3 regions of the Shewanella mangrovisoli genome follow, and region 2 is predicted to be linked to each of the others. Evidence: predicted binding sites of a transcription regulator. Region 2 holds the regulator's gene; each other region holds the start of a gene.

Region 1 (5,754 bases), 1.6 Mb from region 2:
GGTAAAACCGCAGTCGTAGCATTCATCAATCGGCGTGTTAGTGCCGTAGTAAGGCACGCGGCTATAGCTGTAATCCCACACATTTTCGAGCGCTTCAATGTTGTGCTGCATATTGGGGTATTCGCCGTAGCAAATAAATCCGCCATTGGCGATCGCAGGATAGGGTTGCTCAAAATCAATTTTATCGTAAGGATTCACCCGCTTTTCCACATCCAAGTGGAAGCTATTGGTGTAATAACCCTTATCAGTTACGCCTGCAACCACGCCGAATTGGCGCGCATCGAGTTTGCAGAAACGGCTGCAGAGGCTCTCACTCGGGGTGCTATAAAGACTAAACCCATAACCGGTTTCGGCCTTCCATGCATCGGTAGCCGCTTTAAGGTACGCGACAATCGCCACCGCTTTTTCACGAAGCTTGGCATCATCAAACACATGGGTTTCAGTGCCATAGAGCGCATTGATGGTTTCATGTAAACCTATATAGCCTAATGAAATCGATGCCCGACCATTTTTAAAGATTTGGGCGATATCATCATCGGCGCGCAGGCGCACACCACAGGCACCTTCCATATACAGAATCGGCGCAACTCTGGCTTTAACGCCATTTAAGCGTTCGATGCGGGTGTCTAATGCGCGGCGGGCAAGTTGTAAACGCTCATCTAAAATGCGGTAAAATTCAGCTTCATCGCCATTGGCCTCGAGGGCCACGCGGGGCAAGTTTAAGCTCACCACCCCAAGGTTATTGCGCCCTTCATGGACCAGTTCGCCATTTTCTTTATAGGAGCCTAAAAAGCTGCGACAGCCCATTGGGGTTTTAAATGATCCCGTTACCTTTTCCACTTGCTCGTAATTCAAAATATCCGGATACATGCGCATGCTGGCGCATTTAAGGGCCATTTGTTTGACATCGTAGTTGCAATCACCGGCCTTGTGGTTAATGCCATCACGAATCGCAAACACTAACTTAGGGAACACGGCAGTCTTGCGATTTTTACCTAGGCCCGTCATACGTACTTTCAACATGGATTGCTGAATTAAACGCGACTCCCACGAGGTACCAAGACCAAAACCAAAGGTCACAAAGGGCGTTTGCCCATTGGCGGTATGTAAGGTATTCACTTCATATTCAAGGGATTGGAAAGCATCATGGCATTCTTTTTCTGTGAGCGCCGTCGCATAGGCCTTGGCGTCTTTAATCTGCCAGTTGAGCGCCACTTGATAGTGTTTGTCATAGCTCTTCGCCACAAAAGGCGCGAGCACTTCATCGATACGGTTAATCGTGGTGCCGCCATAAATATGGCTCGCCACTTGGGCAATAATCTGCGCAGTAACAGCAGTAGCGGTGGAGATGGATTTTGGGGTCTCAATTTCGGCGTTGCCCATCTTAAAACCGTGGGTCAACATGCCTGCCAAATCAATCAACATGCAGTTAAACATCGGGAAAAACGGCGAATAATCGAGGTCGTGATAATGGATTTCACCAAGTTCATGGGCGGCCACGACATCCTTAGGAAGAATATGGCTCTTGGCGTAATGCTTCGCGACAATACCCGCGAGCAGATCCCGCTGGGTTGGGATCACTTTAGAGTCTTTATTGGCGTTTTCATTTAACAGTGCCGCATTGCTCTGCTCGACTAAACCACGGATTTCGAGATTGAGCTTACTGGTCGCATCGCGGCAAATATCTCTGTCGTGGCGATACTCGATATAGACCCGCGCCAAGGATTTGTAAGGACCTTCCATCAAGAGATTTTCAACTGCGTCCTGTAAATGGTGGATCTCGACTTCTGCCAGATTGGCCACTCGCTCCCTCACACAAGCGGCAACCGTCGCGGCATAGTCTGCATCCTCTATCCCAACCGAGTTTGCAGCCGCTATCACTGCATCTCTTATCCTTGTTTCATCAAAAGGTGTGCGGCAACCATCCCGCTTGATCACGACTGGCATTGTTCAGTTCCTCTCCATTCCGATTAAAATTAACACTACATATAGTGCTCAGATAATCAATAAACACAATATCTAGGCAATTAAGCGGCATTAACACCTAAAATTCCATGATCCAGATCATGATTTATAGGATGGATAAAAAGAACAAAGAAGAACTGTAGCCAAGCCCAATGATCTCAGTTTTAAGCCTTGACCTTGGCCATAAAGCAGGATAGCGGACGCTAAAAATACCCGCTAATCACGACAAAGGACCTTGGCCCTAAAGCCAAAGTCCTTTTAATAAAAAATCCTTGGAAGAAAAGAAGTCCGTAGCTCGGCGTTTACCCTTAGCTTAGGTTTGCACTCAAGCAGGGTTAACGCTTGGCTAAGGCAAGATAACTACTCAGTTGCCCCGATGCCGATTGCTGCATTCCCATGGAAGAGGCCACTTGCATGGTCGATTTAAGCCCCTGCCATAACTGCTTTTGGCTGTCGCTGAGTGTTGGATTGCTATTTAGATAATCGGTTAACTGGCCAAATACCTTGGTGGCTTTTTGTGCCAGCACAGGGGATTGCGCATCATCCATATTCGACAATACATTCTTAGCATCGACTAAGGTGTTGATCATCGGACTGTTGGGTGACTTTTCCGCTAAGGACTTCAGCTCGTCATCGATAAAGTCTTGCAGGGATTGCTTGCTCGGCTTTTGGCTCGGCAAATTAATGCCGTTTTGTGACAGTCGCTCAACCTGTGCATCGGACAAAATGCCGTCCTTTTGCAGCCGAGACACTAGGGCCGGAATATCTGACACACTAAACTGGCCATCGGCAAAAAAGTCCTTCGACATGGCTTGGATTTTTTGCGCCCTAAGCGCGCGGGGTGACAAGGCAATCTCATCACTCGGTTTCGTCTCAGTCTTAGGCGTATCCTTGGTGGATGAGTTGGCATCCGTGCTGGGCTCAGTCTTACTTGTGTCAGTCTTACTCGTGTCCGTCTTCTTGCTGTTCAGGCCATAGGCATCGGCAACACTGCTACGGTTCAGATTTAAGGCATTTAAAAGAGGATTCATCGTCAATAATTCGGCATCTAACACTGTGTGATGGGGTTAAAGCAAAAAATAAGCCAATCAAACAGTCACTTGCCTAAATTATTATTCGTTTCGCGATCACGTGCTTGCCAGAACGAACAAAATCTAATCTCGAAACGTCAACACGCCCTAAGTATCCTCGCGACTTAGCCTTTCCAGATCGCGGCTTCAATCAAGTGCGCCACTTTAGCGACAGCCGCCTCCCCCGCCGCTATGGCCTCATCGGCGCGGTGAAATTCCATGGTGCCGATATTGGCGACTTCGGGCACAACCAAGACATCGGGCGGATCTCCCATCAAACGCGCCCGTTTATGGCGCTGCTCTAAAATCCCCATCGATTGAGACATCACCGCAATCATGCCGGGGTTGGATTTAGTGCCGAGGGAGAACTTGTCGGTTAAGCTGCTGACATACTCCCGCCCCCGAGCAAATAAATCCATAAAGCCGGTTTCTTGGCGCGCGGGCATTTCGGTTTCTTCCTTCGGCGCCTTATGGCTGGTCATATTGACGGGCAATACCTGCAGCCGCCCAGAATGAAACCCGTGCAAATCCACGGCAATCACAATATCAACGCCCATCGCGCGGCTCACTGACACAGGCACAGGGTTCACCACAGCGCCATCGACTAACCAACGGTCTCCTTGACGCACGGGGGCTAATATCCCCGGCATTGAGCAAGAGGCGCGCACGGCTTGGCGTAAATCGCCATGACGAAACCAGATTTCTTGCCCCGAATACAAGTCCGTGGCAATCGCCGCAAAGGGGCGCTCTAAGTCTTCAATATTGATATCACCGATGCGCGATTGCAGCACATCGAAGACTTTCTCGCCGCCGATCAAACCGCCCTTACGCCAACGAATATCCATTAGCCCGAGGACATCCCAGCTCGAAAAACTGCGTACCCATTCCTCAAGCTCGGTCAAATGATTATGGGCATAGGCCGCCCCGACGAGCGCGCCGATTGAACATCCGGCCACTTTATCGGGTTTGACTCCCATGGCGGCAAGGCCATTGAGTACACCTATGTGAGCCCAGCCCTTGGCGGCTCCGCTTCCAAGAGCGATGCCAATGGTGGGTTTTGTCCCCTTGCCCATAATATGTTTCCCTTAACAACTCAATGATTTGAATAAGCTAAGTTCCGCTCTGAACACTGTCAATGATTAATAGCTGATTATTTGTGAATTCAAGTAATGGGTGGCATTAAGCGCATTTGAACAACCAGCCTACCTAACGAACCTATGGAACGGTTCTGCATATCGAGAGTGAAGAACCAATGGCGGCTAGCCATATCTGCGGCGATTTAACGGATCCAGTAAGATAATGACCAATCAAGATAGCTGAGCATAGTGATTTAAGGCTATAATCTGCCCTCACTCAGATTTAGGGGATATACCTTTGCAGTTTACTGATTTTTCTCTGGACCAGCGTCTGTTACAAAGCTTAAAGCATATGGGGATTGCGACCCCAACCGCCATCCAGGAACAAGCACTGCCTATCGCATTGGCAGGTAAAGATTTAATGGCGTCATCAAAGACAGGCTCAGGTAAGACCTTAGCTTTTTTGTTGCCAGCGATGCAAAGGGTTATCTCCACCCGCGCCTTAACCAAGCGCGATCCTAGAGTACTGATTTTATTACCAACCCGCGAATTGGCCCACCAAGTGTATAGCCAGCTACGTTTGCTGGTTGCCAACACTCAATACAAAGCCATTAGCGTGTTGGGCGGTGAAAACTTTAACGATCAAGCTAAAGCTCTGGCAAAAGAGCCACATTTTATCGTGGCAACGCCGGGACGCATCGCCGATCATTTAGAACAAAAAAACCTCTTCCTCAATGGATTAGAACTGCTTGTCCTCGATGAAGCCGACCGTATGCTGGATCTGGGTTTTGCGCCGCAATTAAAAGCCATTAACGCAGCAGCAGATCATAAGCGCCGTCAAACCTTAATGTTTTCGGCCACTTTAGATCACAGTGAAATCAATGAGATTGCAGCTGCATTACTCAAAAATCCATCACATGTGGCGATTGGTGCAGCCCACACTGAGCATCAGGACATTACTCAGCGGATTTATCTGTGTGATCATTTAGATCACAAAGAAGCCCTGCTCACGCGTTTGCTCAGCGATGAAACCCACAAGCAAGTGATTATTTTTACCGCCACCCGCGCCGATACCGAGCGCTTAGCCAGCAAACTCTCGGCGCAGGGTTTTGCCACCGCGGCGTTAAGCGGCGAGCTGAAGCAGGCGGCCCGTAATCAAATCATGGATCAATTTGCCCGCGGTCAGCAGCAGATTCTGGTGACCACAGATGTGGCATCCCGTGGCTTAGACTTACTCAATGTCTCCCTCGTCATTAACTTCGACATGCCCAAATTTGCCGAAGAATATGTCCACCGCATTGGTCGTACCGGCCGCGCGGGCGCTAAGGGTGATGCAATCTCCCTCGTTGGTCCTAAAGATTGGGATAACTTTAAGAAAGTACAACTCTTCCTCAGAAAGACCTTTGAGATCAGTGTGATTCAGGGTCTCGAAGCTAAATTTAGTGGTTTAAAAGACAAGCCAAAGACCGCCGCAACTAAAGCGGTCGCTAAGGCTGGAACAAAAGCCAAGGTGAAAACCAAATCAAAAACGGTTAAAACGGCCGCCTCCCGTGACAAACGCTTTATCACCGGGGTTGATGTGGGTGATGCGCCCATGCGTAAAAAACCTGCGGCGCCATTGCTGCAGGATCATGACGACGAGC
Region 2 (5,754 bases):
TTTTCCAGCAGCAGACGACAAATCGCCACACGGCGGCGCTCACCACCCGATAAGACTTCAATCTTCTCGTCCCAATCTGGAAGACGCAGGGCGTTCGCCGCACGCTCGAGGATGTTGTCCAGATTGTGGGCGTCCTGCGCCTGAATGATGGCTTCAAGTTCGCCTTGCTCTTTGGCAAGCGCGTCAAAGTCCGCATCAGGATCGGCGTAAGCCGCATAGACTTCGTCTAAGCGTTTGAGGGCATTTTTGGCTTCAGAAACCGCTTCTTCAATCGCCTCACGTACGGTTTGCGTTGGGTCGAGTTTCGGTTCTTGCGGCAGGTAACCAATCTTCAACCCTGGCATTGGGCGCGCTTCACCCTCAATTTCGGTATCGATACCGGCCATGATGCGCAGTAGGGTGGATTTACCTGAACCGTTAAGACCTAACACACCGATCTTAGCGCCGGGGAAAAAGCTTAAGGAAATGTCTTTAAGGATCTGCTTCTTAGGAGGAACAACCTTGCCCACCCGCAGCATGCTGTAAACAAACTGAGCCATTTTTCTGCATCTATAAGTGACTAATGATGCGGCTAATTCTACTCGATTGTGCGCCGAACTCAACTCGGCATTGAGGCGAGTTCAAGGTAAAACTGTAGGATTTTCATGTTTCAGAGACTGGGATTGTCGGCTAGTTACGAGTAGAATACCGCGCAACCCTACCTACAAGAATTGGCAGCTGGAGTAAGCAATGCTGAAAAAAGATATGAATATCGCAGATTATGATCCGGAACTGTTCAACGCAATTCAGAACGAAACTCTGCGTCAAGAAGAGCATATTGAGCTGATTGCTTCTGAAAACTACACCAGTCCACGCGTGATGCAAGCGCAAGGTTCACAATTAACCAACAAGTACGCCGAAGGTTATCCTGGCAAGCGCTACTACGGTGGTTGTGAGTATGTGGACGTAGTTGAAACCTTAGCGATTGAGCGTGCAAAACAACTGTTTGGCGCGACTTACGCAAACGTACAACCTCACTCAGGTTCTCAAGCAAACAGCGCCGTTTACATGGCATTGTTAAAACCAGGCGATACCGTTTTAGGTATGAACCTTGCTCACGGTGGTCACTTGACCCACGGTTCACCTGTAAACTTCTCCGGTAGACTGTACAACATCATTCCTTACGGCATCGATGAATCAGGCAAAATCGACTACGACGAAATGGAACGTCTGGCGGTTGAACATAAGCCTAAGATGATGATCGGTGGTTTCTCTGCTTACTCAGGCATCGTTGACTGGGCAAGAATGCGCGAAATCGCAGACAAAATAGGTGCTTACCTGTTTGTCGACATGGCGCACGTTGCGGGTCTTATCGCCGCTGGTGTGTATCCAAACCCAGTGCCACACGCGCACGTTGTGACGTCAACCACTCACAAGACCTTAGCCGGTCCTCGTGGCGGTATCATTCTGTCTGCTGCCGATGATGAAGAGCTATACAAAAAGCTGAACTCTGCGGTATTCCCAGGCGGTCAAGGTGGTCCTTTGATGCACGTTATCGCGGGTAAAGCGGTAGCCTTCAAAGAAGCTTTAGAGCCAGAGTTCAAAGCTTACCAACAACAAGTGGTTAAGAATGCTAAAGCCATGGTTGAAGTGTTCTTAGAGCGTGGTTACAAGATCGTTTCTGGCGGTACTGACAACCACTTAATGCTGGTGGACTTAATTGGTCGCGACCTGACGGGTAAAGAAGCCGATGCCGCTTTAGGTAGCGCGAACATCACAGTAAACAAAAACTCTGTGCCAAACGATCCACGTTCTCCATTCGTGACCTCTGGTGTGCGTATCGGTACGCCTGCGATCACTCGCCGTGGCTTTAAAGAAGCTGAAGCGAAAGAGTTAACCGGTTGGATCTGTGACATCCTCGACGATGCCCACAACCCAGCAGTCATCGAGCGCGTAAAAGGCCAAGTATTGGCTCTGTGCGCCCGTTTCCCTGTTTACGGTTAATTCGTTAATTTATCTGAATATGGCGGCTGAGTTCACAACTGCTTAGGGTGTCACTCTTAGGTGGTTAACCTCAGCCGATAAATAGGATAAAATCCCATGGCCGCATTAAGCGGCCATTTTTATTGCTAAAATCTTAGACTTAAACCCGCTCGGTTTAAGCAAGCTACAGCGAAAGCCATAGGCTTTATTCCATTCACGGCAGGAGGCTCAATGCATTGTCCATTTTGCAGCGCGACAGATACTAAAGTGATCGATTCCCGATTAGTGGCGGAAGGCCATCAAGTGCGTCGTCGCCGAGAATGCACCGAATGCCACGAAAGATTTACCACCTTCGAAGGGGCTGAATTAGTCATGCCACGGGTGATTAAACGTGATGGCACGCGCCAACCCTTCGATGAAGAAAAGCTGCAAGCAGGCATGTTACGCGCGGTCGAAAAGCGCCCCGTGTCTATGGATGAAATCGAGCAGGCCTTAAGTAAAATCAAGTCAACGCTGCGGGCTACTGGTGAGCGCGAAGTGCCATCCGAGATGATAGGTAACTTGATGATGGAACAGTTAATGAGCCTAGATAAGGTTGCCTATATTCGTTTTGCCTCGGTTTACCGCGCCTTTGAAGACGTCTCCGAATTTGGCGAGGCGATTGCGAAACTGCAAAAGTAACGTGGGTTATCTTAGGTTAGCGCTTAGGTTAGCGCCTCGTTATGCGCCGCATTCGGGCACGCTTCCTCAGGATTTCATAGGGTTTATATGAATTGGTCAGAACTCGATAACCAGATGATGAGCCGAGCCATACAATTGGCTCGCAAAGGATTTTATACCACTCGCCCCAATCCTAGTGTGGGCTGCGTTATCGTAAAAGATAATCACATTGTCGGCGAAGGTTATCATCAAAAAGCCGGCGAGCCCCACGCCGAGGTGCATGCACTGCGCATGGCAGGCGAACTTGCCCGCGGCGGGACCGCCTATGTCACCTTAGAACCTTGTAGCCATTATGGCCGCACACCGCCGTGCGCCTTGGCGCTGATCAATATTGGTGTAAAACGTGTGGTGGTCGCAGTTGAAGACCCTAATCCGCAGGTCGGTGGTCGCGGAATTCAAATGCTGCGCGATGCGGGCATTCAAGTGGATGTCGGTTTACATCGCGACGAAGCTTACGCTTTAAATCTTGGTTTTATGAAGCGCATGGAGTCGGGCCTGCCTTGGGTAACGGTAAAGCTTGCCGCGAGTCTCGATGGTAAAACCGCGCTATCCAACGGTGTCTCTAAGTGGATTACAGGCCCCGAAGCTCGCCGCGATGTGCAGCGCTTACGTTTGCGCGCCTGCGCACTGGTCACTGGGATTGAAACCGTACTGGCCGATGACCCTTCGCTCAATGTGCGCTACTCAGAGCTTAGCAGTCTTAGCTCGCAATTGAGTGAAGCGCAGATTTTACAACCGCTGCGGGTGATTTTAGACAGTCGTTGCCGCATGCCGATTACGGCGGCCTTGCTTACGATTGAATCGCCGATTTTATTAGTCTCAACTGAGCCTTACTCGCCAGCCTTTATAGCGCAGTTGCCGGCCCATGTGACTTGTCTTCAATTACCGGCGATTGATGGTCGCATCTCGCTGCCCGCACTCTTAAGCTATTTAGGCAAAAGCTGTAATCAGGTGCTTATCGAAGCGGGCGCGACCTTAGCGGGTGCCTTTATCGGCGCGGGATTAGCCGATGAGTTAGTGCTGTATCAAGCGATGAAAATCCTTGGCGCACAAGGACGTAATCTACTCGAATTACCCGATTATCAAATGATGGCCGATATTCCGACCCTCAAACTGGTCGATGAGCGTAAAGTGGGCGCGGATATGCGTTTCACCTTGCGGCTCACGTCCAATCCATCTTTAGCGAATAAGTGAGTTAACCATGTTTACTGGGATTATTGAGGCCGTAGGCACGCTGCGAAAGCTTGAACGTAAAGGCGATGATATTCGTTTGACGGTCGCCAGTGGCAAACTGGATTTAAGCGATGTGCGTTTAGGCGACAGTATCGCCACCAATGGTGTGTGTTTGACTGTGGTTCAGCAATTAGCCGATGGCTATGTGGCGGATGTGTCGGCTGAAACTGTCAGTCTCACAGGCTTTGCTAACTATAAAGTGGGCACTAAGGTTAATCTTGAAAAAGCCGTTACCCCGACAACTCGCCTCGGCGGGCATATGGTCAGCGGCCATGTGGATGGCATTGCCACCGTAGAGCAGCGTTTGGCGCGGGGTCAAGCGATTGAGTTTTGGTTAGCGGCGCCAACTGAACTGGCGCGCTATATCGCCCATAAAGGTTCTATCACCATCGATGGCGTGAGCCTCACGGTAAACGAAGTCGATGGACACCGTTTTCGTTTAACCATAGTGCCTCATACGGCGGGTGAAACCACACTGGTGGATTTGAAAGCTGGTGATAAGGTTAATATTGAAGTGGATTTAATCGCCCGCTATTTAGAGCGTTTAATGCGCTTTGACTCTAAAGAAACCCAAGGCGGTGGGGTAACCATGGAAATGTTAGCCCGTGCTGGCTTTGTGCGTTAGGGCACTGGCACTTAGCTCACTTAGGTATAGAATTTCATAACAACAGTAAAATCATAAAGGTCCTACAATGGCGCTGCACAGTATAGAAGAGATCATCGAGGATATTCGTCAAGGCAAAATGGTTATTTTGATGGATGACGAAGACAGAGAAAACGAAGGCGACCTGATTATGGCGGCCGAGCTGGTGACGCCTGAAGCGATTAACTTTATGGCGAAATACGGTCGTGGACTTATCTGCCAAACGATGACTAAGGCCCGTTGCCAGCAGTTAAACCTGCCCTTGATGGTGACTAACAACAATGCGCAGTTCTCGACTAACTTTACGGTATCGATTGAAGCGGCTGAAGGCGTAACCACCGGGATTTCGGCCCACGATCGCGCTGTGACTGTTAAAGCTGCCGTGGCTAAAGATGCCAAGGCATCGGATTTAGTACAACCTGGTCATATCTTCCCATTAATGGCGCAGGACGGCGGCGTGTTAACCCGCGCAGGTCACACTGAGGCGGGTTGTGATTTAGCCCGTTTAGCGGGGCTTGAGCCATCGGGCGTGATTGTTGAGATCCTCAATGAAGACGGCACTATGGCCCGTCGCCCTGATTTAGAGATTTTCTCTGAATTGCATGGGATTAAAATCGGCACTATTGCGGCGCTTATCGAATACCGCAACACCAAAGAAACCACTGTCGTGCGTGAAGCCAAATGTAAACTGCCAACCCGCTTTGGCGAGTTCGACATGGTGACCTTTAGGGATACTATCGACAATCAACTGCACTTTGCCTTAGTGAAGGGCGAGGTGAAGCCAGATTGTTTAGTGCGCGTACACTTACAAAATACTTTCAACGATTTACTCCACTCGGAGCGCGATCAGCAGCGTAGTTGGCCGCTTGAAAAAGCCATGGAGCGTATTTCTGCCGAAGGTGGAGTGTTGGTGCTGCTGGGCAATCAAGAGCATACCTGTGAAATTCTCTCTAAAGTCAAAGCCTTTGAAGCAGAAGATCAAGGTCAAGCGCCAGCGTCTGCAAAATGGCAAGGCACTTCGCGCCGCGTGGGTGTAGGTTCGCAAATCCTTGCCAGCCTTGGGGTAACCAAAATGCGTCTCTTAAGTTCGCCTAAGCGTTATCACTCGCTCTCTGGCTTTGGTCTTGAAGTGACTGAATACGTAGCGGAGTAACAGGCCGAGCTTGTTAGACGTTGCACTAAGGTAAAATTAATCA
Region 3 (5,754 bases), 950 kb from region 2:
TCGCGCTACCATCGGAGTACTTCATACCATTCTTCGCTAAGTAGTTAGCGAAGTTGATAACACCAATACCTAAGGTACGACGGTTCATCGATGAAATTTCGGCCGCTTTGATTGGATAATCTTGGTAATCCAGTAGGTTATCCAGTGCTCGCACCGCTAAATCGGCTAATGGCTCAAGCTCGGCTAAGTTTTTGATCGCACCTAAGTTTAACGCCGACAGCGTACACAGTGCGATTTCACCGTTTGGATCGTCAATGTTGTTCAATGGCTTGGTCGGCAGCGCGATTTCAAGACAAAGGTTAGATTGTCTGATCGGGGCAACTTTCGAGTCGAATGGACTGTGAGTATTACAGTGGTCGACGTTTTGAATGTAGATACGGCCCGTTGAAGCACGCTCTTGCATCATCAATGAGAACAGTTCAACTGCTTTCAATGTCTTCTTACGAATACTGCTGTCTTGCTCATATTGCAGGTACAGACGTTCGAATTCGTATTGATCTTCGAAGAAGGCATCGTAAAGACCTGGCACGTCCGATGGACTGAACAGGCTGATGTTTTCGCCTTTTATCAGACGTTGGTACATCAGCTTGTTGAGCTGCACGCCGTAGTCTAAGTGGCGAATACGGTTATCTTCAACACCGCGGTTGTTTTTCAGTACCAGAAGGGATTCCACTTCTAAGTGCCAAATGGGGTAGAAGAGGGTCGCAGCACCACCACGAACGCCGCCTTGCGAGCAAGACTTCACCGCCGTTTGGAAATACTTGTAGAAAGGTAAGCAACCGGTGTGGAAGGCTTCGCCGCCACGGATTGGGCTACCTAGTGCACGGATACGACCCGCGTTGATACCGATACCTGCGCGTTGGCTCACATACTTCACGATAGAAGAGGCGGTCGCGTTGATAGAATCTAAGCTGTCGCCACATTCAATCAGAACGCATGAACTGAATTGACGCGTTGGCGTACGTACACCCGCCATGATTGGCGTGGGCAGAGAAATCTTAAAGGTCGATACCGCATCGTAAAAATCTTTCACGTATTGCAGGCGCGTTTCTTTTGGATAACGGGCAAACAAACAGGCCGCCACCAGAATATAGAGGAACTGGGCGCTCTCGTAGATCTCGTGGGTCACACGGTTTTGTACCAGATACTTACCTTCGAGCTGTTTTACCGCCGCGTAGGAGAAGTTCATATCGCGCCAATGGTCGATATAGCTGTCCATGATATCGAGTTCTTCGCGGGTGTAATCCTGCAGAATATGCATATCATACTTGCCAAGCTCGACCAGTTTAGTCACATGGTCGTATAACTTTGGCGGCTCGAACTGACCAAAGGCCTTCTTACGTAAATGGAATACGGCTAAGCGCGCAGCCAGAAACTGATAATCCGGTGATTCTGGGGAAATTAAATCCGCCGCAGATTTGATGATCGTTTCGTGGATAGCTTCGGTTGGGATCCCGTCGAAAAACTGTAAATGCGTGCGAAGTTCAACTTCAGAAACAGAAACGTTTTTTAATCCCTTGGCTGCCCAAGTAATTACGCGGTGTATTTTGTCGAGATCGATTGTCTCACGTGCACCACAGCGTTTTGTGACTGTCATATTGCTATTCATTGAAGAGAGGCCTTGGTTCTGATATCTGTTCAGGTGAACTAAGTCACCGTACGTTTCCTTGTAAAACAATCAACCTGAAAACCCTTAATACTGCTGACTATGCAGGAGATAGTCGATTTAACGGGGAACTTCTAGTGTGTCTGATTGCTACCTATACACAAGATATGGTGTTTTAAATAATCTGAGATACAAGATAGTGAGGTTTGCCGCCATTTGCAAGTCTCAATTCAGGGGGTATCTTGTGGATATCTTGAGGATAAAGAAAAGCGTTAGTGATGACTAACCCTGAAGCTCAAATTGAGATTAGCGTGCAACATTGATGACGTTTTTTTGCGCAAATTTCACTGTGTGATCGATCGCTAAAATAAGCAGCGATCGCGATCGCAAGGATTGACCCTTAGCCTAAATTGCATTACCCGCAAAAGGAGCATTATTTCACCATTAATGGTTAAGCTGAGCAATTAGCACGAGTCAATTCGTTACCGCTATTTTGCGAATGCTTGGCTTAAGGCCGAATGTAAACTCGATGGCGAGTTAAACTGCGCATAGGCAGGCCATGCATCGGGCGTATCGGTCTCGCCTAAGTATCCCCACAACGCCACACCGCCGAGCATGCCCGCCGCTTGAGCCGCGAGTAAATCCCGCTCAGCATCACCTAAATAGAGTATTTGCTGTGGCTGGCACTGCAGCTGCTGCGCGCCCAATAGCATTGGTGCAGTATGGGGCTTAGGGAAACGAGTCGAATCGCCACTGATCATCACTGGCATACGCAAGTTGAGCTTCAGCTTATGCAATAGAGGGCGTGTAAAGCGGGCGGGTTTATTGGTGATCACCCCAAACGGTACTCGGCATAAATCGAGCCAATCGAGCAGAGGAGCGATACCATCAAACAACTGGCAATGGTCGCCATTGATCCTTTGATAGTGGGCGAGGAGTCCTTGCTGTACTTGAGTGCGCAGGGCGTCATCCGCACCGGGAATCGCTGCATCAACTAAGGCAAAGCTGCCATGGGAGGCGGCGCTTCGCATGTCTGCGATGGGTTTTGCCGCGATACCGACATCAGACAAACTGAGGTTAAGGGCTTGAACCAGATCCGGCGCGGTATCGGCAAGGGTACCGTCAAGGTCGAATAAGACCCCTTTAACCTCAGCTAAGCTCATCTTAATCTACCTTTTGCGTCGCAATCATATAATTAACATCGACCTTTGGCGTGTACTTAAAGATCCCCGTCAGTGGGTTATAGGTGATCCCAAGTGCATCTTTACAGAGAAGATCGGTGTTATCGACTAAGGCCATGAGTTCCGATGGCTTGATGAACTTATTATGGTCATGGGTGCCAATGGGCAGCATCTTTAATAGGTACTCGGCGCCGATAATGGTCTCGACGAAAGACTTAATATTACGGTTGATGGTTGAGAAAAACACAAAACCGCCGGGTTTAACCATATCGCAGCAGGCTTGAATCACCGATTGCGGATCCGGCACATGCTCGAGCATCTCCATACAGGTCACCACATCATAGTATTCGCGGTGTTCTTCCCGATGGGCCTCGGCAGTGTTTTTGACATAGTTGATGCTCACGCCAGTTTCCAGTGCATGTAAACGCGCGACTTCTAATGGTTCTTCACCCATATCGAGGCCGTCAACGACCGCGCCGATGCGCGCCATGCTTTCGGATAAAATGCCGCCGCCGCAGCCGACGTCGAGCACTTTCTTACCAAAAATCCCGCCTGCCGTTTGATCGATATAGTTAAGGCGCAGGGGATTTAATAGATGCAGCGGCTTAAACTCGCCGTTGAGATCCCACCAAGTTTCGGCCATACGTTCAAACTTTGCGATTTCCTGCGGGTCTACGTTGGTATTCTGTTGCATGCTATTACCTATTACGGCTGTCATTGTGCGGCTATTATAACGACAATGGGGGATAAACACAGTATTGGCTGATCCTAAGTCTTTGTGGTTGAGTGAAATTTCAGCAATTATCATTAATTCTTAAACACTTTGTGAAGCAGAGCGGTTTTTCTGCTCAGAGATTAATCAAGTCTTGGCTTCAATTTCGCCATTAACAACGGGTTTTATCGGGTTTAAAAGGGCAAATTGACAGTGTTTTCATCTATTAAGCCACATCCTTCGCAATTCACGTAGGATAGGTCTGGCGACATTAAATAACTGTGTTAGAATGCCAAATCACGTTTTTGGGCCGCTCAATGATACGGATTATACGTTGTCGGCTAATTTTCAGGGGAACGAGCAGTTTATGACTGATCTGGCATCATCTATTTCGCCAATTAATATCGAAGACGAACTAAAGAATTCGTACCTTGATTACGCCATGAGCGTCATCGTGGGACGTGCATTACCAGACGTGCGTGATGGCCTTAAGCCTGTGCATCGCCGCGTGCTGTTTGCCATGAGTGAATTGAAGAACGATTGGAACAAGCCGTACAAAAAGTCTGCCCGTGTGGTTGGTGATGTGATCGGTAAATATCACCCCCATGGTGATTCGGCGGTTTACGATACTATCGTACGTATGGCTCAGCCTTTCTCTCTGCGTTACACCTTAGTCGACGGTCAAGGAAACTTCGGTTCGGTTGACGGTGACTCCGCAGCGGCAATGCGTTATACCGAAATCCGTATGGACAAGTTAGCGCACCAGCTCCTCGCCGATCTTGAAAAAGAAACCGTTGACTATGTGCCCAACTACGATGGCACAGAACAAATTCCCGCTGTATTACCGACACGTGTCCCTAACCTGTTAATCAACGGTTCATCGGGTATTGCGGTCGGTATGGCGACTAACATTCCGCCTCATAACTTAACCGAAGTCGTTAAGGGCTGTTTAGCACTGATCGCCGATCCTGCGTTGTCTATCGAACAGTTGATGGAACATATTCCAGGCCCAGACTTCCCAACGGCGGCGATTATCAATGGCCGTAAAGGCATTATCGATGCGTATAAGACGGGCCGCGGCCGCGCAGTGATGCGCGCACTGGCTGAAGTCGAAACCGAAGATAACGGCCGTGAACGCATTATCGTCACCGAAATTCCTTATCAGGTGAACAAGGCTAAACTCATCGAGAAAATCGCTGAGTTAGTCAAAGATAAGAAGATTGAAGGCATCAGCGGCCTGCGCGACGAGTCTGACAAAGACGGTATGCGCATCGTTATTGAAATCAAACGCGGTGAAGTGGGCGAAGTTGTTCTGAACAACCTCTATGCCCAGACACAAATGCAATGTTCTTTTGGTATCAACATGGTGGCCTTGACCAATGGTCAGCCTAAGTTGTTCAACTTAAAAGAAATGCTCGAATGCTTTATCCTGCACCGCCGTGAAGTGGTGACCCGCCGTACCGTATTCGAACTGCGTAAAGCGCGCGAACGTGCCCATATCCTTGAGGCATTAGCGGTCGCACTCGCCAACATCGATCCGATTATTGCGCTGATCAAAGCCTCGCCAACCCCAGCTGATGCCAAAGTCAAACTGGTTGAACAGGGTTGGGCACTTGGCCATGTACAGGGCATGCTTGAAAAAGCAGGTGACGATGCGGCGCGTCCTGAATGGTTAGAGCCAGAATTCGGCATCCGTGATGGCTTATATTACCTGACTGAGCAGCAGGCTCAGGCAATCCTAGAGCTGCGTTTACACCGCTTAACTGGTCTTGAGCACGACAAGATCATCGCTGAATACGAAGAGCTGCTCGAGTTCATCGCGGGTCTGCTGTTTATTCTGCGCAGCCCTGAGCGTTTGATGGAAGTGATCAAAGAAGAGCTGGAAGAAATTCTGGCCGAATACGGTGATGCACGCCGCACTGTCATCAACGCCAACGAAATTGATATGAGTCTTGAAGACTTAATCAACGAAGAAGACGTGGTTGTGACCCTGTCACATTTAGGTTACGCCAAGTACCAACCGCTGAGCGATTACCAAGCCCAGCGTCGTGGTGGTAAGGGTAAAGCCGCTACTAAGGTGAAAGACGAAGATTTCGTTGAAAAACTGCTGGTTGCGAACACCCACGATACAATTCTGTGCTTCTCAGATTTCGGTAAGATGTACTGGCTCAAGGTCTATCAATTACCGCTTGCGAGCCGCACATCGCGCGGTCGTCCGATTGTCAACTTACTGCCGCTGTCCGATGGTGAGCGCA

Evidence for each region. Region 2 encodes NrdR, which represses ribonucleotide reductase genes. Its sites were predicted from a motif close to AAACACNANATNTNGTGTTT; they were not measured.
Region 1: the regulator NrdR is predicted to act here: its motif matches at 1,978-1,997, upstream of nrdD (anaerobic ribonucleoside-triphosphate reductase).
Region 3: the regulator NrdR is predicted to act here: its motif matches at 1,763-1,782, upstream of nrdA (class 1a ribonucleoside-diphosphate reductase subunit alpha).

Annotation. Positions count from the first base shown of each region.
Region 1 is NZ_CP080412.1:2,974,255-2,980,008, forward strand. Features, by position in the region: gene nrdD (anaerobic ribonucleoside-triphosphate reductase) at 1-1,947, opposite strand, end outside; gene K0H60_RS13155 (hypothetical protein) at 2,301-2,996, opposite strand; gene rssA (patatin-like phospholipase RssA) at 3,161-4,108, opposite strand; gene K0H60_RS13165 (DEAD/DEAH box helicase) at 4,410-5,754, shown strand, end outside.
Region 2 is NZ_CP080412.1:1,324,407-1,330,160, forward strand. Features, by position in the region: gene ettA (energy-dependent translational throttle protein EttA) at 1-539, opposite strand, end outside; gene glyA (serine hydroxymethyltransferase) at 730-1,983, shown strand; gene nrdR (transcriptional regulator NrdR) at 2,194-2,643, shown strand; gene ribD (bifunctional diaminohydroxyphosphoribosylaminopyrimidine deaminase/5-amino-6-(5-phosphoribosylamino)uracil reductase RibD) at 2,731-3,876, shown strand; gene K0H60_RS05850 (riboflavin synthase) at 3,884-4,540, shown strand; gene ribBA (bifunctional 3,4-dihydroxy-2-butanone-4-phosphate synthase/GTP cyclohydrolase II) at 4,608-5,711, shown strand.
Region 3 is NZ_CP080412.1:2,277,889-2,283,642, forward strand. Features, by position in the region: gene nrdA (class 1a ribonucleoside-diphosphate reductase subunit alpha) at 1-1,609, opposite strand, end outside; gene K0H60_RS10005 (HAD family hydrolase) at 2,095-2,769, opposite strand; gene ubiG (bifunctional 2-polyprenyl-6-hydroxyphenol methylase/3-demethylubiquinol 3-O-methyltransferase UbiG) at 2,771-3,481, opposite strand; gene gyrA (DNA gyrase subunit A) at 3,867-5,754, shown strand, end outside.